DNA from 2 places in the Symbiopectobacterium purcellii genome. Region 1 is predicted to be linked to the other one. Evidence: predicted binding sites of a transcription regulator. Region 1 holds the regulator's gene; the other holds the start of a gene.
The links. The regulator ArgR, encoded in region 1, controls arginine synthesis, uptake and breakdown. The targets are predictions, from matches to a motif close to ANTGAATAAAAATACANT.
Positions count from the first base shown of each region.

Region 2: the regulator ArgR is predicted to act here: its motif matches at 13,688-13,705, upstream of argF (ornithine carbamoyltransferase).

Region 1 covers NZ_CP081864.1:643,412-659,896, forward strand. The annotation lists gene K6K13_RS03160 (hypothetical protein) at 1-427, opposite strand, end outside; gene K6K13_RS03165 (glycine zipper 2TM domain-containing protein) at 514-1,251, opposite strand; tRNA gene K6K13_RS03170 (tRNA-Ile) at 1,757-1,832, opposite strand; gene rpoD (RNA polymerase sigma factor RpoD) at 1,991-3,838, opposite strand; gene dnaG (DNA primase) at 4,059-5,807, opposite strand; gene rpsU (30S ribosomal protein S21) at 5,945-6,160, opposite strand; gene tsaD (tRNA (adenosine(37)-N6)-threonylcarbamoyltransferase complex transferase subunit TsaD) at 6,391-7,404, shown strand; gene argR (transcriptional regulator ArgR) at 7,473-7,943, opposite strand; gene mdh (malate dehydrogenase) at 8,428-9,378, shown strand; gene K6K13_RS03205 (helix-turn-helix domain-containing protein) at 9,438-9,719, opposite strand; gene K6K13_RS03210 (DNA-binding protein) at 9,904-10,290, shown strand; gene K6K13_RS03215 (DNA-binding protein) at 10,546-10,929, shown strand; gene ispB (octaprenyl diphosphate synthase) at 10,942-11,913, opposite strand; gene rplU (50S ribosomal protein L21) at 12,167-12,478, shown strand; gene rpmA (50S ribosomal protein L27) at 12,499-12,756, shown strand; gene K6K13_RS03235 (DMT family transporter) at 12,856-13,815, shown strand; gene cgtA (Obg family GTPase CgtA) at 14,068-15,240, shown strand; gene dacB (serine-type D-Ala-D-Ala carboxypeptidase) at 15,327-16,485, opposite strand, start outside.
Region 2 covers NZ_CP081864.1:352,964-369,448, forward strand. The annotation lists gene K6K13_RS01610 (TRAP transporter small permease) at 16-522, opposite strand; partial or broken gene K6K13_RS01615 (TRAP transporter substrate-binding protein) at 701-1,678, opposite strand; gene exbB (tol-pal system-associated acyl-CoA thioesterase) at 2,251-3,288, shown strand; gene exbD (TonB system transport protein ExbD) at 3,292-3,714, shown strand; gene K6K13_RS01630 (YhbP family protein) at 4,177-4,626, shown strand; gene K6K13_RS01635 (NAD(P)H-binding protein) at 4,655-5,320, shown strand; gene nrdG (anaerobic ribonucleoside-triphosphate reductase-activating protein) at 5,332-5,796, opposite strand; partial or broken gene nrdD (anaerobic ribonucleoside-triphosphate reductase) at 5,922-8,060, opposite strand; gene ridA (2-iminobutanoate/2-iminopropanoate deaminase) at 8,543-8,929, opposite strand; gene pyrI (aspartate carbamoyltransferase regulatory subunit) at 9,073-9,537, opposite strand; gene pyrB (aspartate carbamoyltransferase) at 9,552-10,487, opposite strand; gene K6K13_RS01665 (NanQ anomerase/TabA/YiaL family protein) at 10,948-11,415, shown strand; gene K6K13_RS01670 (LacI family DNA-binding transcriptional regulator) at 11,619-12,626, shown strand; gene argF (ornithine carbamoyltransferase) at 12,648-13,655, opposite strand; gene rraB (ribonuclease E inhibitor RraB) at 13,819-14,253, shown strand; gene K6K13_RS01685 (GNAT family N-acetyltransferase) at 14,294-14,779, opposite strand; gene K6K13_RS01690 (alpha/beta fold hydrolase) at 15,159-16,220, shown strand; gene K6K13_RS01695 (methyl-accepting chemotaxis protein) at 16,305-16,485, shown strand, end outside.

The DNA of each region.
Region 1 (16,485 bases):
CTTTTCGCTCGATGGTGGCGATCTCACTTTCACTGCTCGCATGTTGCGATTGTTGCTGGAGTTCTTGCAGACGCTTAAGTTGTTGCTGGCTGTCCTTTCCTTTGATTTTGCTGGATTTAAGACGATTAAGTGTCTGTGTCAAATCCGAACGTATGGCCGCCAGTTTGGCTTGTTCACTTGCCAATAACTGATTCGACGCTTTTTGCTTGTCTTGAGTACTGGTTAGCTCTTGCTTGGCAAGCTCATTTTCTTTCTGGCTACGCAGTACTTGCTGTTCCTGTTGGTCAATTTTTTGTCTGTAGCCGCCGGAGGTGGCACAGTTCAATTTGGTGATAAAACTGGGGTCTTGTGCGTGCAAATCACAGTCTTGAGGGGTAGTGGCGCAACCAGCAAGCAGCATTGAGGCGAGTAGTGCATATTTTCTCATGACATTGTCCATGAATCAGGGAAAATAAAAGTAGGAGGCTAATAGTTGCCATAAATAGGGCCGATACTTAGCTCGGCCCATCAGATTTAGCCAAGGGAAATAGCTTGGCGCTGTTCGAACAAGCCATTCGCTTCTGCTTCCAGAGCGGTAATCTGGCTGTTCAGCTTGGCATATTCTTTGTTCAAGACTTCCAACTTAGCCTTATCCGCCTTGTTATTGGTCTCTTGTGCTTTTAATGCGACTTTATACGCAGCATCTTTATCTTTCATTACCTTGATTTTGTCCTTCATCAACTTAATATTCGCATCGATTTGGGACAACTCTTTTGTTGCGTTGGCTTTATCAAATCCGGCCTTGTTTTTTTGCTGACTAATTTTAGCCAGCGTTGCCTGATTCTCGCTGATAACCTGCTTCATGGTAAGGGTCGTTTTCTCTACTGCCGAAGTATCCTTACTAATATCTGTGTCCATGGCTTTCAGGCGATCTCCCGTCGTTGCGTAATCTTTTTGCAATGAGTCGAGATAGTAGTTGGCTGTCATACCAACAGCACAACCGGCAGCCCCACCAATAGCTGCGCCGATCAAAGCATCTTTACTATTGCCTTTTAGGGAGCCGGCCAGAGCGCCAAGACCCGCCCCAGCCAGAGCACCAAGACCACAACCTTGTGCACCGGAAGCGCTAAAGAATTTGGATTGCTCACCACTGGTTAATCGCGCATCGGGTTTGGTGCCTGCTAACAGAGAACTCCCTGTGTTGGCACAACCGCTAAGAACCAGCGTTGTGGATACAAGAAGGCAAGCTGCACTACGACTAATAATATTCATCTGTGTTTCGTCCTTAAATAATCAAATAGAGCAAGCGAAGAAAGGATCGTACCGTCATAAATTTCATTTGCGTGAAGATGTATCTAATGAGGAACGCTTTTATTTGGACGCTTTTATATAGGCCAATTTTTCGTCGTCACAGAATAAATCACTCCAAATTGAGATCTTTTAATAATTTAATTTGGTTTCGGCTGATCTCAATATTTTAGTTCTGGTCGTTTTTTGCACACTTAACATTAATGTATAAATGTGTTAAGGATTTATACATTGTTTCATGAATGATTGTCACCAGATTTGATCACTATCATTTAAAATATTACAGACCTTTAGAATTGAAGTTATGCTCCGCTCACTAGAGGACATTTTCGCTTTTCGAACCTTGCGGCAAGGGAGGCATATTGGATGGTATTTGGTTTTTGGAAAACCGAAAAGGACAATACTTGCAACCAACAAAAAAGCCACCTCGCAAGAAGTGGCTTAATCATCTGATTTATCAGCAAAATTTTGGTGGCCCCTGTTGGGTTTGAACCAACGACCAAGCGATTATGAGTCGCCTGCTCTAACCACTGAGCTAAGGGGCCATGTGGGCGTGAATTATACGGTAACATGGCGGGGCAGGTCTAGAGCAACGTTGCCCATATGCTGGTTTTGTATGCAGTCTAGCCCATTGTTATCGTTATAATTACGATAAAAAAGCCCTCAGTGTTGAGGGCTTTTTCCTATTTCCATTTAGATGCTGTTAATCATCCAGGAAGCTGCGCAACACTTCGGAACGGCTTGGATGACGCAGCTTGCGCAGCGCCTTGGCTTCAATCTGACGAATACGTTCACGTGTAACGTCAAACTGTTTGCCCACCTCTTCCAGCGTGTGGTCGGTGTTCATGTCGATACCAAAACGCATACGCAGTACTTTGGCTTCGCGCGCGGTCAGGCCAGCCAGCACATCGTGGGTGGCTGAACGCAGGCTCTCTGACGTTGCAGAGTCCAGCGGCAGCTCCAGCGTGGTATCTTCGATGAAGTCGCCCAGATGCGAATCTTCATCATCACCGATCGGCGTTTCCATGGAGATCGGCTCTTTAGCGATCTTCAGCACCTTGCGGATCTTGTCTTCCGGCATCAGCATGCGTTCGGCAAGTTCCTCTGGCGTCGGCTCACGGCCCATTTCCTGCAACATCTGACGCGAAATGCGGTTCAGCTTGTTGATCGTTTCGATCATGTGCACGGGAATACGGATAGTCCGCGCCTGATCGGCGATAGAACGGGTGATCGCCTGACGGATCCACCAGGTGGCATAAGTAGAAAACTTATAGCCACGACGGTATTCAAACTTGTCTACCGCTTTCATCAGACCAATGTTACCTTCCTGAATCAGATCCAGGAATTGCAGACCGCGGTTGGTGTACTTCTTGGCGATAGAAATAACCAGACGCAGGTTCGCCTCGACCATCTCTTTCTTGGCGCGGCGTGCCTTGGCTTCACCGATCGACATGCGACGGTTGATGTCTTTCACCTGCTCGATAGTCAAGCCGGTTTCTTCTTCGATCTGATGCAGCTTCTGCAAGCTGCGCTGCACGTCTTCTTCCACTTCAACCAGCTTCTCGCTCCAGGGCTTGTTCATGGCCTTGGCGGCGGAGAACCAGGTGTCATTGGTTTCGTTACCGGTGAACAGCGTGACGAAGTTTTTCTTCGGCATCTTGCACTGTTCAACGCACAGTTTCATGATCAAACGCTCTTGCGTGCGAACGCGATCCATCATGGTGCGCATGCTGTTGACCAGGAAATCGAACTGTTTCGGCACCAAACGGAACTGCTTGAAAATGTCAGAGAGCTTCAGGATCTCTTCCGCGGCCTTAGCGTGGTTACGGCCATGGGCTTTGATCGTTTGACGCGTGACTTCGTACTGTTCACGCAGCTCGGTAAATTTCTGACGTGCCAGCTCTGGATCGATGCTGTTGTCTTCTTCCGCATCGTCGTCGTCTTCGCTCTCTTCGTCATCATCATCGTCATCGTCCATCTCTTCGCTGGACAATTCAGAGCCGACGTGGGTTGCGGTAGGCGCAAGATCTTCTTCGGCGTTGGGATCGACAAACCCGGTGATCAGATCGGAGAGGCGGCTTTCTTCGGCCTCGACGCGATCGTATTGTTCCAACAGGTAAGTGATCGCTTCAGGATATTCGGCAACAGAGCACTGAACCTGGTTGATACCGTCTTCGATCCGCTTGGCGATGTCGATTTCACCTTCGCGGGTGAGCAGCTCAACAGTGCCCATTTCACGCATGTACATGCGCACCGGGTCGGTAGTACGCCCAATTTCGGACTCTACGCTTGAGAGCACCTGAGCAGCAGCTTCTGCGGCATCTTCATCGGTGTCAGATGTTGTTTCTGCCAACAGCAGGTCATCCGCATCCGGTGCTTCTTCCATCACCTGGATGCCCATGTCATTAATCATCTGGATGATGTCTTCGATCTGATCGGAATCGATGATATCTTCCGGCAGATGGTCATTGACCTCAGCATAGGTCAGGTAGCCTTGCTCCTTACCACGGGTGACAAGTAGCTTCAGCTGTGACTGCGGGTTTTGCTCCATAAGACGGTATCCACACTTCAGAGTATTAGGTTGGTGTCGGTCGGAATAATTATACCGGTCATCTTTCACGATGCAGGTGCCTTTCGCTCGCCTGGTCGTTGAAAGCTATTGGGTATAGCCAACAATAACATTCGGGGTATTTCTTCTTCTCGCCGCAGCCCCTTCTAGCGGCTTTGGCAGGGCTTCACCCTGCTGGTTATCGGCAATTAAGCCTCTGTAATCAGTTCTTTCTTGTAAGCGCCTGGTTCAACATGTGCACTTCGTTACGTTCTTCTGCGGTCAATCCCCGCAAACGTGACTGCGCGATCAATGCTTCCAGCCGCTCCTCTAACATATGGTTATATAGGGTAGTCAAGGTATCGATAAACGTCTCTTCTACCTTGTCCTCAACGATCATGTGGTTCCAGGTTGCCATGGTTTCAAGCTGTGGGCTTGATTTATTCTCCCGGTAAAACTCCAGAAGCTGCCCTGCGGTCAGACCGGGTTGCGCCTGACAGGTTTTCACCAGCTCAATAAACAGCGGCACGCCAGCCATCTTTGATGATGCCAGCCCATCAGGTGCCGTCACCAATGCTGCCAACTGCGGATTTTGTACCAGCAACCCTATTAGTATACGCATAGTTGTGCGTTTTAGTTGGGGCGGTTGGTAGGGCTGCGCCTGTTCTGCCGTTTTTGGCAGCAGTTTATCCAGTTGGCGATCGTCAAGAATCCCCAGTTTGTTGCCGAGCTGTTGACGTAGATACAGCCGCAGGGTTTCTCCCGGCACCTGACCAATCAACGGCAATGCATCTCTTCCGAGCTTGGTTCTGCCCTCTGGAGAGCTCATATCCACTTGCTGTTGCAGGGTATCAAACAAGAACGTGGAGAGCGGCAGCGCCTGCTCCATCCTCTGTTCAAACGCTTGTTTACCCTCTTTACGCACCAGAGTATCCGGATCCTCCCCATCAGGGAGAAACATAAAGCGCAACTGACGACCATCATTCAAATAGGGTAGCGCCGTTTCCAGGGCGCGCCAGGCGGCATCTCGGCCTGCGCGGTCACCGTCATAGCAGCAAATCACCTGATCGGTAACGCGGAACATCATTTGAATATGGTCTGCCGTCGTGGCAGTGCCCAGTGACGCGACGGCATAATCAATACCGAATTGCGCCAGCGCCACCACGTCCATATAACCTTCAACCACAAGAAGACGTTTTAGTTCCGTGTGATTTTGTTGCGCTTCGTAAAGGCCATACAATTGGCGGCCTTTATGAAAAATTTCAGTTTCCGGCGAGTTCAGGTATTTGGGCAATCCGTCTCCCAGCACGCGTCCGCCAAAGGCGATAACACGGCCGCGTTTATCGCGGATCGGGAACATGACGCGCTCACGGAAGCGGTCATAGGTACGCCCTTGCTCATTTTTAACCAGCATCCCCGCATCGCTCAGGGTTTCACGATCTTCATCGTGACGACCAAAGCGCTTTAATACCTTGTCCCAGCCCGCTGGGGCGAAGCCAATAGCAAAATGGCTAATCACTTCCGCACTCAGGCCACGTTGCGCCAGATAACCTTGGGCGGCGGCTGCCGTTGGCTGGTTTAACGCCTGCTGATAAAACTCGCTCAGTTGTCCCATCAGTTCATACAGGCTTTGACGCTGATGGCGCTCAAGCGCTGTGGTGCCAGTGCCGGATTCATAAGGCACTTCCAGACTGTGCATGGATGCTAATTCTTCGATACTTTCAACGAACTCCAAGCGATCGTAGTTCATTAAAAAATCGATGGCATTGCCGTGCGCGCCACAACCGAAACAATGGTAAAACTGCTTATCACCGTTTACGGTGAAAGACGGGGTTTTCTCATGGTGAAACGGACAGCACGCGTGAAAGTTCTTGCCCTGCTTCTTGAGCTTCACGCGCGCGTCGATCAGATCGACGATATCAGTGCGTGCCAGCAGGTCATTGATAAAGACGCGTGGGATTCGTCCAGCCATAAGCCCCTGTTTTTAATACAAATAAACGATAGCTTATAAACGACAACAAGCCGCGCTTCCTTTCGGAAAGCACGGCCTTCGTATGCAACTGCTAAGTCTGCGGATTAATCACGCGGTGGAGGCCAGGCCTCCAGAAATTAATACAGACGAGTGCGGCGTGCGTTTTCTCGAGCCAGTTTCTTCGCGTGACGTTTCACCGCAGAAGCTTTAGCGCGTTTACGTTCGGTTGTCGGTTTTTCATAGAACTCACGACGACGAACTTCAGCCAGAACACCCGCTTTTTCACAGGAACGTTTGAAGCGACGCAGCGCTACATCGAACGGCTCGTTTTCACGTACTTTAATTACCGGCATGTGCCTCTCACCTTAATAATTCGGTATGTGCTGGCCTTGTGCCAGCCTTTTCAAAATGGTGCGGAATTCTACTGCAAACGTGATGCGCTTGTAAAGCATTGCGGCGATCATAAAACACCCAACGCGCACGCAGAGCAGAAAATCCAAACCGTTAATGGTAGACTATCTGTTGTATGAAGCAAGTGGCAAGTGGATGTCGGCTTGCGTGGCAACGAACGTTAGGTAGAACGATGCGCATATTGGGTATTGAAACCTCCTGTGATGAAACCGGGGTGGCGATTTATGACACGGATGCCGGGTTATTGGCTAACCAACTGTATAGCCAAGTAAAATTACATGCTGATTATGGTGGTGTCGTGCCGGAACTGGCCTCGCGCGATCACGTGCGTAAAACGGTTCCCCTGATTCAGGCTGCCCTGAAAGAGGCAACGCTGTCCGCATCGGACATCGATGGTGTGGCCTACACTGCCGGCCCTGGGCTGGTGGGCGCATTGCTGGTCGGTGCGACGGTTGGGCGCGCGTTGGCGTTTGCCTGGGGCGTGCCGGCGATTCCGGTTCACCACATGGAAGGACATTTGCTGGCCCCAATGCTGGAGGATAATCCGCCGGAATTTCCCTTTGTGGCGCTATTGGTCTCTGGCGGTCACACGCAGTTAATCAGCGTCACTGGCATCGGTGAATACCGCTTGCTGGGAGAGTCTGTTGACGATGCAGCCGGTGAAGCCTTTGATAAAACGGCAAAGCTGCTGGGACTGGATTACCCAGGAGGGCCGATGTTGTCCAAACTGGCACAGGGTGGAGATGCTTCACGTTTTACCTTTCCTCGCCCAATGACCGACAGACAAGGATTGGATTTTAGCTTTTCCGGTTTGAAAACCTTTGCCGCCAATACCATTCGTGCCAATGGCAACGATGATCAAACCCGTGCTGATATTGCGCGCGCGTTCGAAGATGCGGTGGTTGATACGTTAGCGATAAAATGTCGCCGCGCGTTGGATGAGACTGGCTTTAAACGTCTGGTGATGGCCGGCGGAGTCAGTGCCAACCGCACACTGCGCGCTCGCCTGACAGAGATCATGGCCAAACGGAGCGGGGCGGTGTTTTATGCGCGGCCTGAGTTTTGTACCGATAATGGCGCGATGATTGCCTATGCGGGCAGTGTGAGGCTGTTGCACAATGAAACTCAGGAGCTAGGCGTGAGCGTGCGTCCACGTTGGCCATTGGCGGAGTTGCCTGCCGTTTGATCCAGTCAGTCCCACGCCAGATAAGGGTATCTGGCGTGCGTCACTGCGTCCGCACCCCTCGCGGGTCACTACAGTTCTTGTTCGAACAGGGCTAAAATAGCGTCGAACAGCTGTTTAACGCTAAAGCCGCGCGCTGGCGTGGTGAAAATGGTGTCATCCCCGGCAATGGTGCCCAGAATCCCCTCCGATTTTCCCAGTGAATCCAGCAAACGGGCAATCAATTGCGCAGCGCCCGGGCTGGTGTGAATAACCACAACCGCATCGTTATAATCGACATCCAGCACTAGATTTTTCAGCGGGCTGGTGGTGGTGGGCACACCCAGTTCTGCTGGCAGGCAATAAACCATCTCCATTTTGGCATTGCGCGTGCGCACCGCACCAAACTTGGTCAGCATACGTGATACTTTCGATTGGTTTATATTTTCAAAACCGTCGTCCTGTAACGCCAATACGATCTCGCTTTGAGAACTAAACTTCTCTTCCTTTAACAGCGCCTTGAACGCCTTGACCAAATCTTCCTGTTTCGTGGAGTTACGCATTCTGCACCGTTTGTTGTGATCGTTGATGCGTGCATTATGCAGTTGGGTGAATTTTTATGCAATATGGGCGCTTAAAGAAGTGGCTCGACATGTTTCAGTACGATAACCGCACTAAAATGTTTAAATGACGTGATTGATGAAAAAAAATGTGTGTTTAGTCACATAAAAGTAAATCAAATGTTATCGGAATGAGGTTGTTTACTGGCTGCAGTTCGGTGTAATGTAGCCGCCATCGTACTGAACGTGATGCGCGCTGCATTATTTACTCACTTACTTATAACTTTACTTACCTTACAAATCACTCGACAGATTTTGATTTATTATTAATGACATAGTTTTTTCTTTTTCATGACCTGATATTTAGGTCTCGGCATGGCCGACATCCGCGCGGTAAGCCGTTTAAACCTCCTGATTTTACTCATGTCTGGTGGTTTATTGCACAAATTCACGGCATTTTTACTTTTACGATAATAAGGAGTTTAGGATGAAAGTTGCAGTTCTCGGAGCAGCAGGCGGTATCGGTCAGGCTCTCGCGCTCCTGCTCAAAACCCAGCTTCCTTCAGGTTCAGAATTATCTCTTTATGACATTGCTCCGGTGACGCCGGGCGTCGCCGTTGATCTGAGTCATATCCCTACAGCAGTATCTATCAAAGGCTTTTGCGGTGAAGACGCTACCCCAGCGCTGGTCGGCGCGGACATCGTTCTGATCTCGGCCGGTGTCGCTCGCAAGCCGGGCATGGACCGTTCTGACCTGTTCAACGTGAATGCGGGGATTGTGCGCAATCTGGTAGAACAGATTGCCCGCACCAGCCCGAAAGCCTGCATTGGTATTATTACTAACCCGGTTAACACGACGGTAGCGATCGCCGCGGACGTACTGAAAAAAGCCGGTGTGTACGACAAGAACAAGCTGTTTGGCGTAACCACGCTGGATATTATCCGCTCCAACACCTTTGTGGCGGAACTGAAGGGTAAGCTGCCGCAACAGGTTGAAGTTCCTGTGATTGGCGGTCACTCTGGTGTCACGATCCTCCCCCTGCTATCGCAAATTCCTGGCGTAACGTTCAGCGAGCAGGAAGTGGCGGATCTTACCAAGCGTATCCAGAATGCGGGTACGGAAGTGGTGGAAGCCAAGGCCGGTGGCGGATCGGCAACCCTCTCCATGGGTCAGGCGGCAGCACGTTTTGGACTCTCTCTGGTACGCGCTCTGCAAGGCGACGAAGGGGTCGTGGAATGCGCCTATGTGGAAGGTGACGGCGAGCATGCCCGCTTCTTCGCACAACCGCTGTTGCTGGGCAAATCCGGCATCGTTGAACGTAAAGCGATTGGCGCACTGAGCCCGTTTGAAAAACAGGCTCTGGATAACATGCTGGGCACCCTGAGACAGGATATCGAATTGGGTGAATCCTTTGTGAGTGGCTCAGTACGCGGTTAATCGGTGCCTGAACGCCAGATCGTAATAAGCCGGAGAGAAGGTGCTCCGGCTTTTTTATATCAGGATTTTGGGTGAGGATCGTCAGGTCTGATAAATTTCTTCCTATCAATCAGCATGTTACTTTTCGGATCGTAGTAACGGCTGGGCCAAATTTCAGCGGGATGAATGCTGATTGCCTTGGCGATAAGCCATTCACCCTTGGGCCAGGGGCGTGATATCGCATTGGCCAGGGTGGAGGAGCTCAATCCCGCTTCTCGTGAGACTGCCGCCAGTGTCGTGCCTTTTTTACGGAGTGCGGCAATGATATCCGCAGGGTGCCAGTCGTGTTTCCTTGCGCTCATAATCTTTCCTTCTTGCTACAAGATAATGGTCCATTGGTGGTATAAATAACGCTTGTCAGTTAAACGCATGGAATGCGTTAACGGAATTAGGAAAAAATATACCATTATATTTCCAATAATTTCCCTAACGGTGTTCCTAATAAATTAAATTTTGTAATGCATCGCACTATCAGGATGAAAGGCTATGAAAAAAGAGTGGTTCACCACTGCTGAATTGCTGGGGATGGCGGGATTGCCTAAAACACGGCAAGGCGTAAATAAACGTGCTCGGGAAGACGGGTGGGAAAAGCGCCGTCATAAAGGGGTTCAAGGGCGCGGCGTTGAATACTCCCTCTATAGTCTGCCAGCGCAGGTGCAGCATTCGCTTTCACTGCAAGAAACCCCTTCATCCTACGCGGTACGTCAGGCCGATATGCTGGCCGTCTGGATTCAGATCTATCAACAGTGTTCTGAGCATGAAAGAGAGGCGCTGGTCGCGCATATCTTGCGTTATGGTATGGCCTCTGTGTTGTCTCAGTTGCGGATTTCATCGTCAGATGACGCCGCACCTGATGACCCATCCGCTGCCTGACTCTGTGCTGATGTCCTCTTTTGCGGATGGTGTACGCTCCGCTTGCCTGCCTTCTTTGTTCAGTTCCCGTTTCAACGTCAGCGTGCGTTTTAGTCCAATATATAACACCTAATCGCTAATTTAATCGGTAACGGTTATGTGTTATTAGGAAATTTATTGTTGTTTGTGTTTTCATTATTGGAAACCAAGGCGGCGGTGTAGAGCATCGACCGTCACCTTGGCGTGCGTTAATGCCGTTTATGGAGGATGTTGCGAATGGAAAAAGCATGGTTGACGCCCCAGGAGCTACTGGGCATAGCAGGTTTGCCAAAATCGAGACAAGGCCTTAACAAACGCGCCAGAGAAGAAGGCTGGGAAAAACGTAAACGAAAAGGGGTGCAGGGGCGAGCCGTTGAATATGCGCGAGAGAGTTTACCGCAGGAGGTGCGCAAGCGGCTCCAGATTCGGGAGATGACTGAAATATCACCACCGACCTATACGACGCTTGCCAAGCCGCTGTTGGCTTCCTGGATTCAGATATTTGAAAAACTCTCTATCAGTGAGCAGGAAGCGTTGATCGATTTTGTGCTGCGCGAAGGTGCGATTGCCATGTTGTCACGCCTTGAGATCGCAAGCGTTCCGAACGCATCAACAACATAGCGCACGGACGCCTTAATAATCGCGTTGCACGGCAATATGTGCCAGGCCTTCCAATGCCTCACGGAAGGGGGTCGGCGGCAGCGCTTGAAGCGCGGAAATGGCTTTATCCGCCTCTTGCTCTGCACGCTGCCGGGTGTATTCCAGCGAGCCGCACTGCTGCATGGCAGCAAGCACCGGTTCCAGAAGATGGCGACCATTGCCCTCTTCGATAGCCTTGCGGATCATCGCACATTGCTCGCTATTGCCGTTACGCATGGCGTGTAGCAGCGGCAGCGTGGGTTTGCCTTCGTTCAGGTCGTCACCGGTATTTTTACCTAAGGTTTTACCGTCGGCGCTGTAATCCAGTAAATCGTCAATCAGTTGGAATGCCGTGCCGAGATAACGCCCATATTCCTGTAACGCTTTTTCTTGCTCATCGGTGGCACCCGCCAGGATCCCAGAGGCTTGCGCTGCCGCTTCGAACAGGCGCGCCGTCTTACTGTAGATGACGCGCATATAACTTTCTTCGGTGATATCCGGATCGTTACAGTTCATCAGTTGCAGTACTTCGCCTTCAGCGATGACGTTGACCGCTTCAGACATCAGCGCCAGTACGCGCAACGAGCCCAGGCTGGTCATCATCTGGAACGCGCGCGTATAGATGAAATCGCCAACCAGTACACTGGCTGCATTGCCGAAAGCGGCATTGGCCGTTTCCTTGCCACGACGCATATCGGATTCATCCACGACATCGTCATGCAGCAGCGTGGCGGTGTGGATAAACTCAATCAATGCGGCGAATGTCACATGTTTATCACCTTCATATGCCAGCGCGCGGGCGGCCAGTACGGCTATCATGGGCCGAATACGCTTACCGCCACCACCGATAATGTAATTGCCAATCTGGTTGATAAGTACAAAATCTGAATTAAGTTGTGCCAGAATAACGCCATTGACGTCATTCATATCATGGGCCGCTAATGCTGTGATCTGTTCTAGATTCATATCTGTGCCAGTGCTTTTTCTGTACGCCGTGGTTAGGGTCGGTTCCATACCGGCTTCAATGGTTATTGTGGACTGATTGTACTTGAAAAATGGCACAGATAAATGGTCGTGTATAACCTGTACTCTTTTTCTTCAATTCTCTCGAATCTGCACTTGTCATCGGTAGGTTTTTTGCGTAGAATTCGCGCCCTATTGTGAATATTTATAGCGTGCTCGAATACTCAATATGAGTACGCGGAAAGCGGAGTTTTATATGTACGCAGTTTTCCAAAGTGGTGGCAAACAACACCGAGTAAGCGAAGGTCAAACCGTTCGCTTGGAAAAGCTGGACATCGCAACTGGTGAAGTTGTTGAATTTGACCAGGTTCTGATGGTTGCAGATGGTGAAGAAATCAAAATCGGCGTTCCTTTCGTCGATGGTGGCAAGATCAAGGCAGAAGTTGTTGCCCATGGTCGCGGTGAGAAAGTAACGATTGTTAAATTCCGTCGCCGTAAACACTACCGTAAGCAAGCGGGCCACCGTCAGTGGTTCACTGACGTGAAAATTACTGGCATCAGCGCTTAAGACTTAGGAGAGCGGATTAAATGGCACACAAAAAAGCTGGCGGCTCGACTCGTAACGGCCGCGATTCCAACGCACAACGCCTGGGCGTAAAACGTTTCGGCGGTGAAAGCGTTCTGGCTGGCAACATCATCGTTCGTCAACGTGGTACTAAATTCCACGCGGGCACTAACGTAGGTTGCGGTAAAGACCACACTCTGTTTGCTTTGGCTGACGGTAAAGTCCAGTTCGAAGTTAAAGGCCCGAAAAACCGTAAATACATCAGCATCGTAGCTGAGTAATTTTCGAGTTAGGTCTTACAGATATAAAGCCCCGCAATTCGTTGCGGGGCTTTTTACATTTCCATATCCCTTCACCACCCGCAATAAACTGAGAGAACCATGCAGACGAAACAGCAGGCTGGCATCGGGCTGAGCCTGGCCTTGACGGCGGCAGTATGCTGGGGCGCGCTGCCCATCGCCATGAAGCAGGTGCTTGTTGTCATGGAGCCCTATACCGTGGTGTGGTATCGGTTTTTTATGGCCTCGATTGGGCTTGGGATCATTCTTTTCTCTCGTCGTCAGTTGCCGCCGCTGCGTCTTTTTCGCCATCGGCGCTGGTGGGTGTTGTTGTTGATTGCCACTGGCGGGCTGCTGGGTAACTTTGTGCTGTTCAGCTCCTCACTCAAGTTTTTAAGCCCGACCACATCGCAAGTGATTGGACAACTTTCCCCGGTGGGAATGATGTTCGCCAGCGTGCTTATTTTGAAAGAGAAAATGCGTGGCACGCAGATTATCGGTGCCATGATGTTGCTGTGCGGTATGCTGTTGTTTTTCAACGCCAGTCTGATTGAAATTTTTACCCGACTGACGGATTACACCCTGGGTGTGTTGTTGGGAATGGGCGCCGCTACGGTGTGGGTGAGTTACGGCGTGGCGCAAAAAGTATTACTGCGCCGCCTGTCGTCACAACAGATTTTGCTGCTGCTGTACGTCCTGTGTGTATTGTGTATTACGCCGTGGGCGTACCCCGAGACCATTTTTCAACTGACCCGCTGGCAGTTGATTTGTTTGCTTTTCTGCGGTGTGAATACATTGGTTGGCTATGGCGCATTGGCTGAGGCGATGGCGCGCTGGCAGGCGGCACAGGTGAGTGCCATTATTACCTTGACGCCGCTGTTTACCCTGTTGTTCTCTGACCTGTTAGCAATCCTGTGGCCGCTCTATTTTGCCACCCCGGCGTTAAATCTTGTGGGTTATATCGGGGCGTTTGTCGTGGTCTCCGGGGCGATGTTTTCCGCGATTGGGCACCGTTTTTTTCCGGGAAGAAAACGCGATAGTGTCATACCTGTGCCAAAGTAATGCGCGCTAGCCTGAGGCTATCGATGGTGGTGTGTACTGTTTATTTTTAATACAGATGAAATCAGTGCGGGAAGCGGGTACAATGCCGCTCCCTTGCGAGGCTGGTTCTGTTACGTTCCGTTTTTTTGCATGATGCGCGGCGGTTATTTACGCGTCATGCCATGAAAGCATCACGCCAAAGAGAACCGACAATGTCCTGATGCATGGCGTCTGATGATAGGTAATCTCTAAAGGTTGTTGCGGAGAGAGTGAATGAAGTTTGTAGATGAAGCGACCATTCTGGTGGTGGCTGGTGATGGCGGTAATGGCTGTGTTAGCTTCCGCCGTGAAAAATATATCCCCAATGGTGGTCCGGACGGCGGTGATGGTGGCGACGGCGGCGACGTTTATCTGTTGGCGGATGAAAGCCTGAATACGTTGATCGATTTTCGCTTTGAAAAATCGTATCGCGCCGAGCGCGGTCAGAACGGGCAAAGCCGTGATTGTACCGGCAAGCGCGGTAAAGATATTACCATCAAGGTGCCGATTGGTACGCGCGTACTGGACGAAAGTACCGGAGAGGTGCTGGGCGATATGACGCGCCACGAGCAGCGTTTGATGGTGGCGAAAGGCGGCTGGCACGGACTGGGTAATACCCGTTTCAAATCGTCGGTTAACCGTGCACCGCGCCAGAAAACCAGCGGTACAGCAGGCGAAGAACGTTCTCTGATGCTGGAATTGTTGCTACTGGCAGATGTCGGGATGCTGGGGTTGCCGAATGCCGGTAAATCGACGTTTATTCGCGCGGTGTCTGCCGCTAAGCCCAAGGTGGCGGATTATCCCTTCACCACACTGGTGCCTAGCCTGGGCGTGGTACGCATGGACAGCGAGAAAAGCTTCGTCGTGGCCGATATTCCTGGGCTGATCGAAGGTGCTTCCGAAGGCGCGGGTTTGGGGATTCGTTTTCTCAAACACCTGGAGCGCTGTCGTGTGCTGCTGCACCTGATCGACCTTGCGCCGATCGACGAATCAGATCCGGTAGAAAATGCCAAAGTGATCGTCAATGAGTTGCAGCAATACCGTGCTTCTCTGGCAGAAAAACCGCGTTGGTTAGTGTTCAACAAGGTCGACCTGATCGAGAAAGAGGAAGCAGAGCAGCGTGCTAAAGCGATTGCCGAAGCATTAGGTTGGGAAGGTAAATACTACCTGATCTCTGCGGCTAACCGTTCTGGCGTCAACGCACTGTGCTGGGATGTGATGAACTTCCTGGAAACACAGCCGAAAGCCATGGCTATCGAAGAGAAAGGGCCTGAAAAAGTCGAGTTCATGTGGGATGACTACCACCGTGAGCAACTGGCCGCCGTGGAAAATGAAGCTGAAGAAGAGTGGGATGACGACTGGGACGAGGATGACGACGAAGGCGTCGAGATCATTTATCAGAAGTAATTCTCATGCGAAGATCCTCCGCTGACGGAGGATCTTGATTACGCTACCCTTGGCACGATCCCTTTTTGGGATCGTGCTTTTTTATGTTAATTGCTCTGATAAAGATCTTTGTAAAGACGACTTTCAAAGCGCGCCAGCGGCACACGGCGTGCGCGCTGATCTTCAGGGGGAACCGCATAGCCCGACAGGAATTGCACGAAAGCCATGCGCTGGCCACTGGCCGTAGTGATAAAGCCTGCAAGGTTATACACCCCTTGCAACGCACCGGTTTTGGCGGAAACCTTGCCGTTAACGCCGGCTTCATGCAGTCCGGCACGGTACTGTAAGGTACCGTTGTAACCAGCCAATGGCAGCATCTCAATGAATTTCAATTCGTTATCGTGCTGAGCGATGTATTGCAGCGCCTGCATCATGGTGGCGGGTGAAATCAGGTTGTGGCGCGACAGGCCAGATCCGTCAACCACAATGCTGTTGTCCAGATTGACGCCCGCTTTCTGCCGTAGAATCTGACGCACCGCGTCGGCTCCGGCACGCCAGGTGCCTGGCACGCTGAAGCGTTCATGCCCGATGGTGCGAAAAACCGTGTCTGCAATCATGTTGTCGGATTTTTTCAGCATGATGGTGAGCAGGTCATGCAGCGGTGCGGATTGCGTCTGAGCCAGCACGGTGCCCGCAGGGCTTGTCAGCGTTTGGCGACGTAAGCTGCCCGTGATACGGATATCCGCTTGTAACAGCTCATCTTTAACGATGGCACCGGCGTAGCTGGCACCATCCTGAATAGCGAAAGCCAGCGGTAACGGTTCGGCGCGTTGCATCAGACAGCCGGTCAGTGTGAAACGGTTTAATTCGCCCGGAACCACGTCCAGTTCGCAATATTGCACATCAGATGAGCCTTTGGCTAGCGTGCGCACTTCGCTGAACATCTGGACAGGGTAGTAGGAGGCAACGCGAATAAACGCGTTGTCACCCGCTTTAGGCGCGCTGTAGAGGGAGACGGAAAAGCAGTTGCGATCGACAATGGCAGCGCCCGGCGGTGCGCTAAAGCACTGTGTCATATCGTTCCACGGCCAGCCCGGTGCTTTGTCATGGCTGGCGAACACCGAGGTATCGATGATCACATCACCAGCGATGCTTTGTACGCCGCGTTTTTTCAATTCGGCGACCATATTACGGATCTGCTGGCGCTTCAGTGTCGGGTCGCCGCTGAAGCGTACCACCAAATTACCGTTCAATTTTCCAGCATTC
Region 2 (16,485 bases), 290 kb from region 1:
GGTAATGCCTCCGAATTAAGCGCTGCCCAGCATCACGACAGGACGTTTATCCTGCGGACCAAAGCATATTCTTTCGACAATAAACAGCAGCGTGATTAAAGAGCCGATCGGCAGCGGCAGATAGGTCTCGCCGGCTGTCAGTACCGGAAATTCAGCCACGGGCTGTTCCCACAGTTCGATGCAAAGTTGCGTGCTGTAATAGAGGATAAACCCGCTGATCAGTAGCATCAGCATATTGGTCAGAAAGCTGCATAGGCGCTTGCCGCTTTCAGGCAGACGATCGGTCACCATGCTCACGGCAATATGCGAACAGGCGCGGTAACTGACGGCGGCACCGACAAAGGTAAAGGTCACCATACAGATAATGGCAACCGGCTCCGGCCAGGAGAGCGCGGAGTTCAAGACATAGCGTGCGAAAATGCCAACGGGAATGATCAGCGTCATGACCAATAACGTTAGCCCGGAAACCCACATGGCAATAAGATAGAGAATATCCATTGCTGAAATATAAATACGGCCCATTGCTTCCACCTGTACGACCCTGCGCCATTATCCTGTGCCATTATTGGGATATCGTCCGTGCCTTTAGCCCATGACAAAATTCAGACTGTGCAACGTAATAATGTCTGCCGGGGTAACTTATGCTATTAGGGATAATGGGCGAGCCAGTGCTAAACCGGCTCGCATTATTAACGATAAACTATTTCACGGCTTCCACAGCTTTGATCAGATCTTGGTATTTTGCGCCAAACTGATCGCGTACCGGTTGTGTCGCTTTGTAATAGTAATCGGTATCAATGTCGTAGAAATTCACGCCGCCAGCCTTCATTTTATCTAACGACTGCTAGTTATAGGCATTCCACAATTCACGCTGTTCAAGTTGTGCTTCTTTGGCTAATTTAAGAATCAATTCCTGTTGATCTTTGGTGAGTTTATCCCATTTGGTTTTTGAATAGAGGAACAGTTCCGGAATAATAAAATGACGGCTCCAGGTAAAGTTTTTAGCGACCGGCATGTAGTTGTGCGCGACGAATGTGGGCGGATTGTTTTCCGTGCCATCGATAACGCCGGTTTGCATGCCGCTGAACACTTCACTGGTTCCCATAGCGATAGAGTTGGCACCCATGGCTTTCAGCGTAGCCAGTGCTACCGGGCTGCTCTGGACACGAATCTTCATGCCTTTGAGGTCTTCTGGTTTGGCAACCGGGGCTTTGGTGATCAGGTTACGTGTACCGGCATCCATCCAGCCAAGGAACACCAGCTTGGATTTACTGTTATTGGTAATCTTGTCACCAATTTCCTGACCAATTTTTCCGTCCAGCACTTTGTGCATATGATCTTCATCACGGAAAATATAGGGCAGGGTAAACACTTCGATTTCTGGCAAAATGGCGGCAACGGGGGTCATGGATACACGAATAATATCGATGGCACCTAATTGCGCCTGCTCAATCATTTGCTTCTCATCACCTAATACCCCGCCTGGAAAGGTTTTTATTTCCAGTTTTCCATCCGTGGCGGCTTTTAATTTCTCTCCCATTTTTTGTACGGCTACCACATTGGGATAGCCTTCGGGGTGAACATCGGATGCTTTGATTTGCAATGCACTGGCTGAATAACTCATAAACAGCGTGGCGGAGCTTAGGCAGATGCCTATCAGTGTTTTGGATAGCTTCATTCGGGTCTCCAGAAGTCTCGAGGATATATTCGTGGTGCGACTATTATTGTTCTATAAATAAAACCCGGTGCGTAATGAAGGGAATTAAAAAATTAAGTCAAAATAATTTCCCCTTATATTCAGGGGTAAACTAACCTATTATACCACTTTACGGAATGACTCGTATCACAAAAGCGCAATGTAGGTAACTGAATGAAACAATTGGTTGTAATTGATTTCTAAGGTGTCATTTTAATGTCTATAGCATTGTTTTTAGTGCTATTAATTATTGCTGATAAGGTTTTTCCTGTAAGACAACTTATCGTTCTCTACGCAACAATGGTGTAATAACTCAAAGTCGATCACAGAATGCGACTTTTGTTGTTTCAGCACTGGCAAATTGGCAGACCCGTCGAAGACGTCATACCAAATCAGCGTTTTCCCTTATCGATATTATGGTTTTTTGTGCTCAAAACGCATAAATAGTAATGAGAACTACTATCAATTCGTGCTCAGTTTGCTATCATTTCCCGTCGATTCGTTGCACTGCTCATTGGTGTTGTACTATTCATTGGTATAGGTGGAGGCACAGCGTGAAAACGGCTGTCGGTCATATTACTTTCCAGGCATTGCCAGCCTGGCTTACACATCGCGGCGCGTTCAGCGCATTTTCCCGTAGCATGTTGACGGCTGTGGTTTTAACGGCGGGGCTGGTCACGTCAGCAGGACTAAGTGGAAATGCGTTCGCGGCACCTGCCTCTACGCCCGTTACCAATACGCCCGCAGCGAACACGGCTACCGCCAGCCCCGCTGCAGCATCGACGCCTTTGTCGGCTGAACCCGTCGTCGCAGACGCTGCGGCGGCGCCTGTATCGCCGTTGGCTCTGCCGCAGGGCAGTGCGGGCAACATCATGAAAACCGATCTTTCCGTCTGGGGCATGTATCAGCACGCGGATATGGTAGTGAAAACCGTCATGATCGGTTTGCTGCTGGCTTCCGTGATCACCTGGGCAATCTTTTTTGGTAAAAGCGTCGAGTTGGTGGGTGCCAAACGTCGCCTGCGTCGTGAATACACGGCGTTGGAGCAGGCGCGCACCTTAGATGATGCGGCAGATATCGTTGAGGCCTTCAAAGCCGACAGCACAGCGGCGATATTGCTGGCCGATGCGCAAAATGAGTTAACCCTTTCTGCCCGTTCTGATGACAATAATGGCATCAAAGAGCGTACCGCCTTCCGTCTGGAGCGTCGCGTAGCGGCGGCCGGTCGCCATATGGGGCGCGGTAACGGCTATCTGGCAACGGTCGGCGCGGTAGCCCCCTTTGTTGGGCTGTTCGGTACGGTCTGGGGCATCATGAACAGCTTTATCGGTATTGCGCAAACGCAAACCACCAATCTGGCCGTCGTCGCACCGGGGATCGCTGAGGCGCTGTTGGCCACCGCGATTGGTCTGGTTGCCGCCATCCCGGCAGTAGTGATTTACAACGTGTTTGCTCGCGGTATCGGCAGCTATAAAGCGCTGATGGGTGATGTGGCGGCACAGGTGCTTTTGCTGGTGAGCCGCGATTTAGACGTGGCTGCGAGTAACGGTAACCGTTTGACCGCCGCTAATCAAAAACTGCGGGTGGGTTAAGTTATGGCGATGCATTTGCACGATGATACGAGCGGTGACAGCGAGATGCATGACATCAACGTCACGCCGTTCATTGACGTGATGCTGGTGCTGCTGATCATCTTCATGGTGGCAGCGCCGCTGGCGACCGTCGATATTCGTGTCGACTTGCCAGCGTCCACGGCAGTGCCGCAACCTCGTCCGGAAAAGCCGGTATATTTGACGGTGAAGGCGGACAAGCAGCTGTATGTGGGGGATATTGCCGTGAGCGAGACAGGGCTCACGACTCTGCTGGATGAGCAAACGGGTGCCAACAAAGAGACCACCATTTTCTTTCAGGCCGATAAAACCGTCGATTACGAAACCATGATGCGTGTTATGGATACCTTGCGCAAAGCGGGCTATCTGAAAGTCGGATTGGTGGGTATGGAGTCAGCGGGTAAATAATTGCCTGTACCGTCCCGCGCTTCTTGCGGGACGGCTTGTCATTCTGTGTGCTCAGGTAAAACGCGTATATTGCCCCTTTGCCTACAGCGTCCCCGTATAACCCCATCAACGTCAAACTCTCTCCCCAACACATCGTGTAAAGTGTGCCGTCAGCAACGTGCCTACGTCATTCACGATTCCACACCGGTTTTTTATCCTGAAGACATGGCTTGCGCTTTCGGCAGCGGTGACGCTGCTTGTTTGCACTACAGCACGGTGTAATGATTACAACAGGTTGATTTTTCATCGCCATGACGCATTATGAGAGGTTACGAGTAACTTATCGAACTACGATAAGGTTTTACCGTGCAATCACGCATAGCACAGGGAATATAGCGGTGGAATCGGTAATGCGTAATATTCTGATTTTTGTTTTAACGCGCGCGGGTGTGTCATGCGTGTCATAGCACCAGGAGAGGCCTGATGAGCAAAGGAAATGAGCTGTCGATTATTTCCCGCTATATGAAAAAGCTGCATGTGTTGACGCTATGCGTAGGGAGAGATTCGGAATTATGGTGTGCGAGCTGCTTCTATACTTATGACGAAAATGAGGTCGCTTTCTACATCATGACAGAAACCTCGACGCGCCATGGTGAAATGATGCTGCGCTACCCGGCAGTGGCCGGGACGATTGCTGGTCAACCCAAAACCGTCATGCTGATCAAAGGTGTGCAGTTCAGCGGTCAGGCATTACTGCTACAGGGCGAAGAAGCCGTGTCGGCCCGCGAGCGCTACACCCAGCGCTTCCCCATCGCGCGAGGGGCCACCTCACCCGTTTGGCGCTTGGGGATCGATACCCTGAAGATGACAGACAATACGCTGGGTTTTGGCACCAAGCGCCATTGGCGCCGCGATGAGGAAAACGACGGGTAACTGAATGCATCTGGCAACAGGAGGAGCCATGAGTCGAGTAGTGCTGCTAGGCGCGACAGGATTGATTGGGCAGGAATTGCTGAAGCTGCTGCAAGCCAATAGCCGGGTAGAGGTTATCTACGCGCCCACGCGCAGGCCGCTGCCCACACAGAACAAACTGGTCAATCCTTGTCATGAGGATGTGCGCGTTGCGCTGGCGCAATTGCATGAGCCGGTCGATATCGTGTTTTGTTGCCTGGGGACCACGCGCAAGCAGGCGGGCAGCAAACAGGCGTTTCGCTTTGTGGATTACACGCTGGTGGTCGACAGTGCTGCGCATGCCAAGGCGCTGGGAGCCACTCACCTGCTTACGGTGAGCGCCATGAGCGCCAATGCTACGTCACCGTTTTTCTATTCACGCATCAAAGGTGAAATGGAAGCGGCACTGCGTCAGCAAGGCTGGCGACATTTGACACTGGTGCGCCCTTCACTGTTGTTGGGTGAGCGCACAACGCCGCGGCCGCTGGAGCACGTGTCAGCGCCGTTGTTCAAATGGTTACCGGCCAAATGGCGAGCGATAGAAGGTAAAGCCGTAGCGCGGGCACTGATGAATCACGCCTTTTCACCCGAACCGAAAGCCAGTGTGACGGTGCTCGAAGCCGAGGAACTGCGCGCCTGGGGCAGCCCACCGCTTGCGCCGGAACTGCACGGTTAACGCTGCGTCTGTCATCGCAGGCGATGGACAACCTGATTGCTGCTGCCGCGCCAGATTAACGCAGGATCTTTGAGATCCTGTACAAATTTACCGTCCACCAGTACGTTGATAAGTGCCACAACCTGTTGTTGTGCGGGCGTAAGCTCAGCGAGCAGGTAGCCAGTCCACATCCAGATGTCTTTTCCGGGGCATTCGGCATGAATACGCTCAACCAGACGCAGCACATCCGGTACGTTTTGCGGATGGAGCGGATCGCCGCCGGAGAGCGTCAAGCCCTGGCGCGGAATCTGTGTATCCTGCAAATCGGCAATGATCTGGTCTTCCAGCGCCTGAGTAAAAGGCTGGCCGGAATTGAGCCGCCAGGTGCTTTTGTTGTAGCAACCTGGGCATTGGTGCACGCAACCGGAAACAAACAGCGTACAGCGCGTGCCGGGCCCGTTGACCACGTCAACCGGGTAGTACTGATGATAATTCATGGTATGGCTTTGTTTGCTGGGTAATGGTTTGATAAATAATGTTGGAGATAGCCGGCGTCCATTGACGCCGGTAAACGTGCAGAGCTGGCCACATCCTTGCGGCCATCAGGCACGGTGCGGACTGTTTAGCCCAGTTGACCATTGCCGAGATGCTTGATCCGGCGTTTGACCTCTTCCTGTTTCCCGGTGTTAAACGGGCGCGCATCCGGACTGCCCAGATAGCCGCACACCCGGCGCGTCACAGAGACGCGTGCGGAGTCGTGATTGCCACATTTCGGGCAGGTGAAGCCTTTGCTGGTGCACTCAAATTCACCGGTGAAACCACACTCATAACACTCATCGATCGGCGTATTGGTGCCGTAATAGGGCACACGGCTATAGCTGTAGTCCCAGACATCTTCCAGCGCTTTGAGGTTATGTTGCAGGTTCGGATACTCGCCCTAGCAAATGAAGCCCCCGTTTGCCAGCGGCGGGTAGGGCAGTTCAAAGTCGATTTTCTGGTAAGGATTCACCTTCTTCTCCACATCGAGGTGGAAGCTGTTGGTGTAGTAGCCCTTATCGGTCACACCCGGTATCACGCCAAACTCAGCGGTGTCGATACGGCAGAAACGGTCACACAGGTTTTCGCTCGGCGTACTGTAAAGGCTGAAACCGTACCCGGTTTCTTCTTTCCACTGGTCGGTCGCGGCTTTCAGGCGTGCGACGATGGCGACCGCTTTTTCACGCAGTTGCTCATTGTCGAACACGTGTGTCTGGTTGCCGAACAGCGCGTTAATGGTTTCATGAACCCCGATATAGCCTAATGAGATCGATGCCCGACCGTTTTTGAAGATCTCAGCGACGTTGTCGTCCGCTTTCAGGCGTACACCGCAGGCACCTTCCATGTACAGGATCGGAGCAACGCGGGCTTTGACGTTTTCCAAACGCGCGATGCGCGTCATCAGCGCTTTTTTCGCCAGTTGCAGACGATTATCCAACAGGTTCCAGAAACGCTCTTCGTTGTGTTCCGCTTCCAGCGCAATGCGTGGCAGGTTGAGGCTGATTACCCCGAGGTTGTTGCGGCCATCGTGAATCTGCTTGCCCTCTTCCTCATACACGCCAAGGAAGCTGCGGCAGCCCATGGGCGTTTTAAACGAACCGGTAACCTTAACCACTTGATCGTAATTGAGGATATCCGGGTACATCCGCTTGCTGGCGCAATCCAAAGCCAGTTGCTTGATGTCATAGTTCGGATCGGCAGCCTTGTGATTGACGCCGTCGCGGATAGCAAACACCAGTTTGGGGAACACCGCGGTTTTGCGATTTTTACCCAGACCGGCAATGCGGTTGCGCAGGATAGATTGCTGAATCAGGCGCGATTCCCAACGGGTGCCGAGGCCGAAACCAAAGGTGACAAACGGCGTCTGACCATTGGCGGTGTGCAGCGTATTCACTTCATATTCCAGCGATTGGAAGGCGTCATAGCACTCTTTTTCGGTACGAGACAACGCATAGGCGTCCGCATCGGGAATGTGCCATTCATCCGCAGTTTCCCGGTGCTTTTTATGGCTGGCGGTGACGAACGGCGCCAAAATTTCATCGATGCGGTTAATGGTGGTACCGCCGTAGATGTGGCTTGCCACCTGCGCGATGATTTGTGCCGTCACCGCTGTCGCGGTTGAGATGGATTTCGGCGGCTCAATCTCCGCATTGCCCATCTTGAACCCTTTGGTCAACATGCCTTCAAGATCGATCAGCATACAGTTGAACATCGGGAAGAACAGGGAGTAGTCCAGATCGTGGTAGTGAATTTCACCGCGTTCATGGGCAAGCACCACGTCGCGCGGCAGGATATGTTGCTTGGCATAGTGTTTGGCAACGATACCGGCCAGCAGGTCGCGCTGGGTGGGGATCACTTTACTGTCTTTGTTGGCGTTCTCGTTAAGCAGAGCCATGTTGCTCTGTTCAACCAGACCACGAATTTCCTGATTCAAGCGGCCGCGCTGTTCGCGGGCGACATCACGATCGTGACGGTACTCAATGTAGGTACGTGCAAGCTGCTTATACTGGCCAGACATCAGCAGGTTTTCAACGGCGTTCTGGATATCGCGGATATCCACACGTGCTTTCCCTTGCATTTGTTGAGCGACCGCACAGGCCACAGTTGCACAGTAATCTGTATCATCAACTCCTGCTGCATGCGCAGCACGTTCGACCGCCTGCTTGATGAGCATCTCATCAAAAGGCACCTGGCAACCGTCCCGTTTAATCACTACTGGTTTCAACGTTCGTTCCTCAGAGTTGTCCACAAGCGGAATCCGCAGCGGACAAGGGCTGCGGGGGGTTGTGGATGATATTGTGGATAAGTACTACATGTAGTGTCTGTATTTATGATAGACACTATATGTAGTTTTGGGTGAAAAGAAATTCGCGATTTATTGACCTGGAACAAAGAATTTCGAGCAGCGTAGAAAGGGTGTGCAATGGCGTTGAGCGAAATAAAAATAATATATTGATTTGATTAGTAGTTTTTTATCTCTGCGCCATAAGGCAAATGACGAACAAAAAAGCATAATAAACGTAGGGAAATAACAATAAGCAGGGCAATAATATCGCGGGGTATGTCTGTGTTTCCTGATGAATCACGACCAGGGACGCGCCTACGGCTTACGCCGCTATGACCCCATCGCCGCACTTTACCTAACAACGCGCGTTGTCATCAGTCTGACGGGGCGACGGTCTCGCCCCGAGCTGCACCAATCGATGCTTAGCGGCGTACTGCGATGGCTTCGATTTCGATCTTCACATCTTTCGGCAGACGCGCCACTTCCACACAGGAGCGTGCCGGGAACGGTGCCTGATGTTGAGTGAAGAAGGCTTCGTAAGTGGCGTTAACGGTGGCGAAATCTTGCAGGTCTTTCACAAATACCGTGGTTTTCACGATATCGGCAACTTTCAGGCCTGCCGCTTCCACAATGGCCTGCACGTTTTCAAGAGACTGACGCGTTTGGGCGACGATGTCCTCGGCAATCAGGCCGCTTTTCGGGTTTACCGGGATCTGACCGGAAGTGATGATCATGCTGCCCAGATCGACACCTTGTACATAAGGGCCGATAGCGGCTGGGGCGTGTTCCGTGCTGATGCTACGTGACATGGTTTCTCCTGAATTTCGACGTGACGGTTTTCGAAGGGACAATTCCCGCCGGGCCTGCGCCGGGCGGGATACAGCTTACCATTATTCAGAAAAGCGCGACGCAGGCAATGGCGTTGATTCTCCTGCGCGCGCCGCACGGTGGCTTAGCGGTCAGCCAGCACGGCCTGACGTTCAAACTCTTTCTCGCAGTATTTGCACTTGAGGTGCGCATCGCCATCGCGTTGTTTGACGCTGAACGATGAGGTGACGGGCTCACTGCGGCTGATGCAGTTGCTGTTCGGGCAGGTCAGCACGCCATCAATACGTTCCGGCAGGCTGGGAACCAGCTTACGTACCACCGCGTAGTCGTCAATCTGGTTGACGGTCGCCTGCGGGGCGTAGATCGCCAACTGGTTAGCCTGCTGCTCTGTCAGGAAGATGTTCTCTATCTTGATCAGATCCTTGCGCCCCAGATGATTGGACGGCAGGTTCAGCCCGATGGTGATGCGCTGGTCGGTGGCGGTCAGCTTGAACAGCGTCAGCAGCTTGAAGCCAACCTGCGCTGGGATATGGTCGATAACGGTGCCGCGTTTGATGGCTTCAACCTGTAATTTGTTATCCTGAGTCATGATGCTTTCCCCTCTCACAGAACCAGTTCGCGATTTAATACCAGCGCCAACAGCGCCTGACGTGCAAAGATGCCGTTGCCTGCCTGTTGGAAGTAATAGGCGTAAGGCGTGCTGTCGACATCCGTCGTTATCTCATCCACGCGCGGCAGCGGATGCAGCACTTTCAGATTGTCGCGGGCAGTCTCCAGATCGGCGGCGCGCAGCACAAACTGCGATTTGATATTGATGTATTCGGACGGGTCCAGCCGCTCTTTCTGTACGCGCGTCATGTACAGAATATCCAGCTCCGATACCACCTCTTCAATGCTGGTGTGCAGGCTATAGGTGATGTTCTTCTCTTCCAGCATCGCCAGAATGTAATCCGGCATCGCCAGTGCGTCGGGGGCGATAAAGTAGAAGCGGTTACCGTCGAATTTCGCCAATGCCTGCGTCAAAGAGTGCACGGTACGGCCATATTTCAGGTCACCGACCATGGCGATATTGATGTTATTCAAACGGCCCTGGGTTTCCTGAATGGTGAACAGGTCGAGCAGGGTTTGCGTCGGGTGCTGGTTAGCACCGTCTCCGGCGTTGAGCACCGGAACGCCGCTGGAGAACTCGGTGGCAAGACGCGCCGCGCCTTCCTGCGGGTGGCGCATCACAATGGCATCCACATAGTGGCCGATAACTGAGATGGTATCCGCTAGTGTCTCGCCCTTCTTGCCGAGCGACGTGTTGTTACTGTCAGCAAAACCGACCACGGAAGCGCCCAGACGGTGCATCGCAGTTTCAAAAGAGAGCCGGGTGCGCGTCGAGGCCTCAAAGAAACAGCTGGCGATCACTTTATGTTTTAACAACTCCGGCTGCGGCTTAGCTTTCAGGCTGGCGGCCACCTGCAACGCCAGTTCCAAATCTTCACGGGTGAGGTCGTTAATCGAGATGATGTGTTTTTGATAAAGCGGATTGACCATGTTTGCTTTTCTCCTAACGGTGAGCCCTGAAACATTTTTCTCTCGTCCAGCCGCTGTCGGTCGACGAGGTTCGCCCGGTATAACAGGCAAAAAAAAGCCCCTTCAACGAGGGGCTTTTTTTAAACGATCGGTGATTGCCGGAAAAGAGGCGGCGCGCTGACGAAAAAAGGGGTCAGCAGCGTGATAAATACAGCATGTGGTGATGCAAGCGCACATGGTTCCTCCTGGCAAATTGTGGCGCATTATACGCGCGAGATTCGCTATTTCAAGCGCTAATTTATGCGCGATAATCGCATTTTTAGTGTTTGGCAATCGGTTGCTTATGGAAAACCTTACGCGTTCGACCCATGAAAATAAAGGGGATAGGTAGCACTTTTGCCACTGTAGACTAGCGAGAATGCCTATGGCGGAGTATAAAGTTCGCTAAAACGACGTTTTACTTTTCACGAGAGGACTTACTATGATCACCGGGAATATCCACCAGCTTGAATTGGTTCCTTATCTGCCTGCCAAACTGCGCGAAGCGATCGAGTACGTAAAAGCCAACATTACGGCTGATACCCCGCTGGGCAAGCACGATGTCGATGGCAACAACGTGTTTGTGCTGGTTTCCAACGACAGCACTGAAGCGTTTGAACAGCGTCGTGCCGAATACCATGCCAAATATCTGGATATTCAGATTGTGCTCAACGGCGTTGAAGGCATGACCTTCAGCAACCTGCCTGCGGGTACGCCTGACACCGATTGGTTGGCGGATAAAGACATCGCGTTTTTGTCTGCCGGTGAGCAGGAAAAAACCTTTGTCATGCAACCGGGTGATTTTGTTGTCTTCTTCCCAGGCGAAGTGCACAAGCCGCTGTGTGCCGTGGGTGAACCTGCACGCGTGCGCAAAGCCGTCGTGAAGATCGACGCGTCACTGGTGCTGTAATCTTGTTACTGTGCGCGACGCCGGGAACGTTCGGTGCCGCGCACGGTGCGTCATTGGGATAATTGATCCCTCTCCGTCAATTCATCCATAATCACCTATATAAATATCGTCCCGTCCAGTGATGCTGCGGTTTGTGCCGTCTCCTCGCTGACCGTTGATGATGGCCTCGCCGTGACTGCGCGCGTCCTAAGGAAGGAGTTAACATGGTTACGATACAGGATGTGGCGAAAAAGGCGGGCGTATCCAAAGCGACGGTGTCCCGCGTGCTCAACGGTAAAAACGTGGTGCGTGAAGATATGCGGCAGCGCGTGTTTCGCGCCATTGAGGAAACCGGGTTTAGTCCAAACCTGCTGGCCCGCCAGCTGGCCACCCGCAAAACCAACTCGATGGGTTTGGTGATCACCAACTCTCTGTATCAGGGGCCGTTTTTTTCAGAAATGACGTATCAGGCGGCGTCATGCAGTGAAAAGCATCAGCGCCAACTGATTTTGGCGGATGGCAAAAACAGTGCGGAGGATGAGCGCAATGCTATCGGTATGCTGCTGGCGCTGCGCTGCGAAGCCATTATCGTTTATCCCAAATTCTTATCGGCAGAGGCATTGGAAACGCTGATCGAGCAGCATGAGACGCCGATCATCGTGATTAACCGTAAACTGCCCCATCACCAGAATCACGCGGTGTATATCGAGCACTACCACAGCAGCCAACTGATGACACACTATCTGCTTGAACAGGGGCATAGGCGCATCGCCTTTATTGCCGGGCTGCCCGGTTCTCCATCTGGTGAACAGCGGCTTGCCGGATTCCTTGATACGCTGAAAGCGGCGGGTATCGAACATGATGAGGCGTTACTTTTGGAAGGGGACTGGACGCCAGAGAGCGGCTATCGCGCCGCCCAAACGCTGCTGGCGCGTAATCTGGACGTCACCTGTGTGCTGGCAGCCAATGATGATATGGCGATTGGCGCGGCGAAGGTGTTTCTTGATGCCGGAATGCGGGTGCCGCAGGATATGTCGTTGGCGGGATTCGATGACATGCTGATTGGGCGCTACTTTTCTCCCGCCTTAACGACGGTGCATGTGCCGATTGTCGCCATGATTCAGGATGCCATTGGCCGTCTGGTGGCGGCGTCACAAGGCGATGCCATGCCGACACCGCCTTGTCACCATCAAGGACGTTTGGTCATCCGAGAGTCCGTCGCCAGGCGCTGAGCATGGCGCGCCGCGCGACCTTTACTCTTGGCCGAGCGTGGCGACCATCACCGCTTTGATGGTGTGCATGCGGTTTTCTGCCTGATCGAACACAATGCTGTGTGCTGATTCAAACACCTCGTCGGTCACTTCCATGCCGCCGTGCAAACCATACTGCTCGGCCATCTGCTTGCCGATGGTGGTGTGATCGTCATGGAACGCGGGCAGGCAGTGCAAGAATTTCACCTGCGGGTTACCGGTGGCGGCGAGCATCGCCATATTGACCTGATAGGGTTTTAGCAGCGCAATCCGCTCCTGCCACACCTCTTTGGCCTCTCCCATGGAAACCCACACGTCGGTGTAGATGAAATCAGCACCGGCCACGCCTGCGGCGATATCTTCTGTCAACGTGATTTTCCCGCCCGTCAGTGCGGCAGCAGCACGGCACTCGGCCACCAGATTGGCATCGGGCCAGCAAGCTTTGGGCGCGACCAAACGCAGATCCAAACCGGTCAACGCAGCGGCTTCCAGCATGGTATTACCCATGTTGTTACGCGCATCGCCCGCGTAGACCAGCGTCATGTCGCTAAAAGCGCGCTCAGGCAGATGCTCCTGCATGGTCAGTAAATCCGCCAGCAGCTGTGTCGGGTGAAATTCGTTGGTCAGCCCGTTCCATACCGGTACACCGGCGTACTCCGCTAGTGTTTCCACCAGTGCCTGACCGTAACCACGGTATTGAATACCATCATAAATTCTGCCCAGTACGCGGGCGGTATCCTTCATCGACTCTTTGTGGCCGATCTGGCTGCCGCTGGGGCCGAGATACGTGACGCGCGCGCCCTGATCGTATGCAGCAACTTCGAAAGAGCAACGAGTACGGGTCGAATCTTTTTCGAAGATGAGTGCGATGTTTTTATTTTGCAGGTAGCGTTTTTCTGTGCCGTTCTTTTTGCCGGCTTTTAGTTGGGCAGATAAGGTTAACAGTGCGCCGATCTCAGCGGGGGAAAAATCCATTAATCTTAAGAAGTGACGCTGGTGAAACGAGTTCATTGTAGTTATCTCCATGTGGCTCAACGCTGTTGGTTGAATTAAAATTCACTTTATATGTTTAATTATTCAATTTCAAGGGGCGGCGTCAAACTTTATGGTGGAGAGGGCGTCGGGGGTGTGGGAGAATACGGTAATAACGTAGAGATTAACGGGGGACAGACTCATGGCAAACCGCGATTTACTGGACGAACAACGGGAAGAAACGCGCCTGATCATCGAAGAACTGCTGGATGATGGTAGCGATCCGGACGCACTGTACACTATCGAACACCACTTTTCGGCAGAAAACTTTGACGCGTTGGAAAAGGTCGCTGTTGATGCCTTTAAAATGGGCTACGAAGTGACGGACGCGGAAGAGTTGGAAGTGGAAGAGGGCAAACTGCTGATGTGCTGCGACGCCATTAGCGAAGTGGCGCTCAATGCCGAGCTGATTGATGAGCAGGTAGAACAGTTAATCGAACTGGCTGCGCGTCACAACGTCAATTACGACGGGTGGGGCACCTACTTCGAAGATCCGGATGGTGAAGACGGCGAAGAGGGTGAAGAAGGCGAAGACGACGATTTTTATGATGAGGACGATGACGGCAAGCGTCATTAATGTCTCGCAGGCATGCCGAAGTGGCCTTCGGCATGCTGTCTTAGAGTTGCTTGAGCATGGTGACTTCGCAGTCACCGTGACCGGTGTTGCCCATCGCGTGCGGAATGTGTTCAAACCCCAGTTTGCGATATAGCGCAATCGCCTGTGTCAATGTGCTGGTGGTTTCCAGATAGCAGCGTCGGAATCCCTTCTGGCGAGCGAAATCGAGTGCTTGCAGCGCCAATTGGCGCGCCAACCCTTTACCACGCAAGACCGGCAAAAAGTACATCTTTTGCAGTTCACACACGTCTGCTTCCCCCTCCTGTAAAGGGGCGACACCGCCGCCGCCGACCACTTCACCGTCGTATTCAATGACCCAATAAGCGCTATTTGGCTGATTGTACAACTGAAACAGGTTATCCAGGTTTCCCTTATCTGCCGTCAGGCCAAATTCCGCAGAAACACGGCGGATCACTGCCGCAATGGCGGCATTGTCCTGTGCGGTAATGGGGCGCATTCGCAAAGAAAGGGAAAGGGCGATTGTCATGGTGCTTACTCTTACTGATAGGGGCTAATTACATTTTCTTACGCTGTAATAGCATTGAACGGGGTTTTTGTGCAATACCGGATTAATAAGCGTTGGTCACCAGCCGTCTCACCACGATCTACATCCCTGATGTTGATTTTTTGTCCGCTCATTTTTTCTTGTCTAATGGATTAGGCACAGTTATTGTGCGGATATGGCCGTTTTGCACGTTGTTTAATCATAACATGATGATTATTAGCCAATTGTGTAGGATGCGCCAGAAATTTACCTTATGGCAATATATTATTGTTATTTAATGGTTAGCCTGCAATCCATATTGGGATGTGACTTGGGACACATTATTATTGAAATCCATTTACCCCTATGGATGACGAGTAGTATGGCCCATCGCATGTTGTCAGGCTGGATTAGCCTGTTTTTACTGTTTTTATCCCCCCTCGCTTACGCACAACCCTTACAGCCTCAGGAAGGAGACTGGCGGCCTGCCGAGTTCCGTTTTCATACCGGTGAAACGCGTAACGACCTCCGCCTGCATTATTACACCTTGGGTGACCGCAGTAAGCCTGCGGTGCTGTTGCTGCACGGCACCAACCAGCCGGTGAGCGCGCTGCTGGCGGACGGATTTGGCGGTGAGCTGTTTGGGCCCGGCCAACCGTTGGATGTGGCGAAACACTTTATTATCATTCCCGAAAGTATCGGATCGGGAAAATCCTCCAAACCCTCCGACGGTTTGCGCACGCAATTCCCGCACTATAACTACGATGATATGGTGCTGGCACAATATCGGCTGGTGACGGAAGCGTTGGGTATCAAACATTTGCGTCTGGTCATGGGGTATTCCATGGGCGGTATGCACACCTGGCTGTGGGGGCAAAAATACCCGGACATGATGGATGCGCTGGTGCCGATGGCCTCACAGCCCAATGCGCTGTCAGGTCGTAACTGGATGCTGCGCCGCATGCTGATCGAATCCATCAAACGCGATCCGGCCTGGAAAAACGGCGATTATCAGACCCAACCGCCAGCATTGCAGACCGCCAATATCATGTTCAGTATCGCCACAACGGGCGGCACTCTGGCTTACCAGAGTAAAGCACCGACGCGTGAGCTGGCGGATAAGCTGGTGGATGCGCGTCTTGCGGCGCCTGTGACCAGTGATGCCAATGACTTCATCTATATCTGGAATTCCTCTGCGGACTACAACGCGATGTCCGGCCTGGAGCGCATCAAAGCCCCGATGCTGGTGATCAACGCTGCGGATGATGAGCGCAATCCGGTGGAAATTGGCTCGCTGGAACCCGCGTTGAAGACGGTCAAACAGGCCTCGCTGTTCTTGATTCCGGCCAGTGCGGAAACCAGCGGCCACGGAACCATGATGTCGGCCCGTTTCTATCGCACCGCGCTGGGTGAATTCCTGGCGAAAGCCCCTTCCCATCAATAACGGCGGTTTTTCTTCCGGGCAGGCGCATCCATGATAAATCGCCTGTCCGGCTTGCTCTTGATGACCAATCACTAGGGACGATGTATGTTTCGTAAGATAAAGATCCGCACGACGCTCAGCATCATGGTCTTATCGTTGACGGCGCTGTTGCTGTTTGTCGGGATGCTGGGGCTGTTTGCTGCCCAATCAGGGAATCACTCCTTCGCCAGAGTGGATAAAGAAGTGCTGCCCGGCCTGGTCGCATTGAATGAAAGTTCGGAATTAC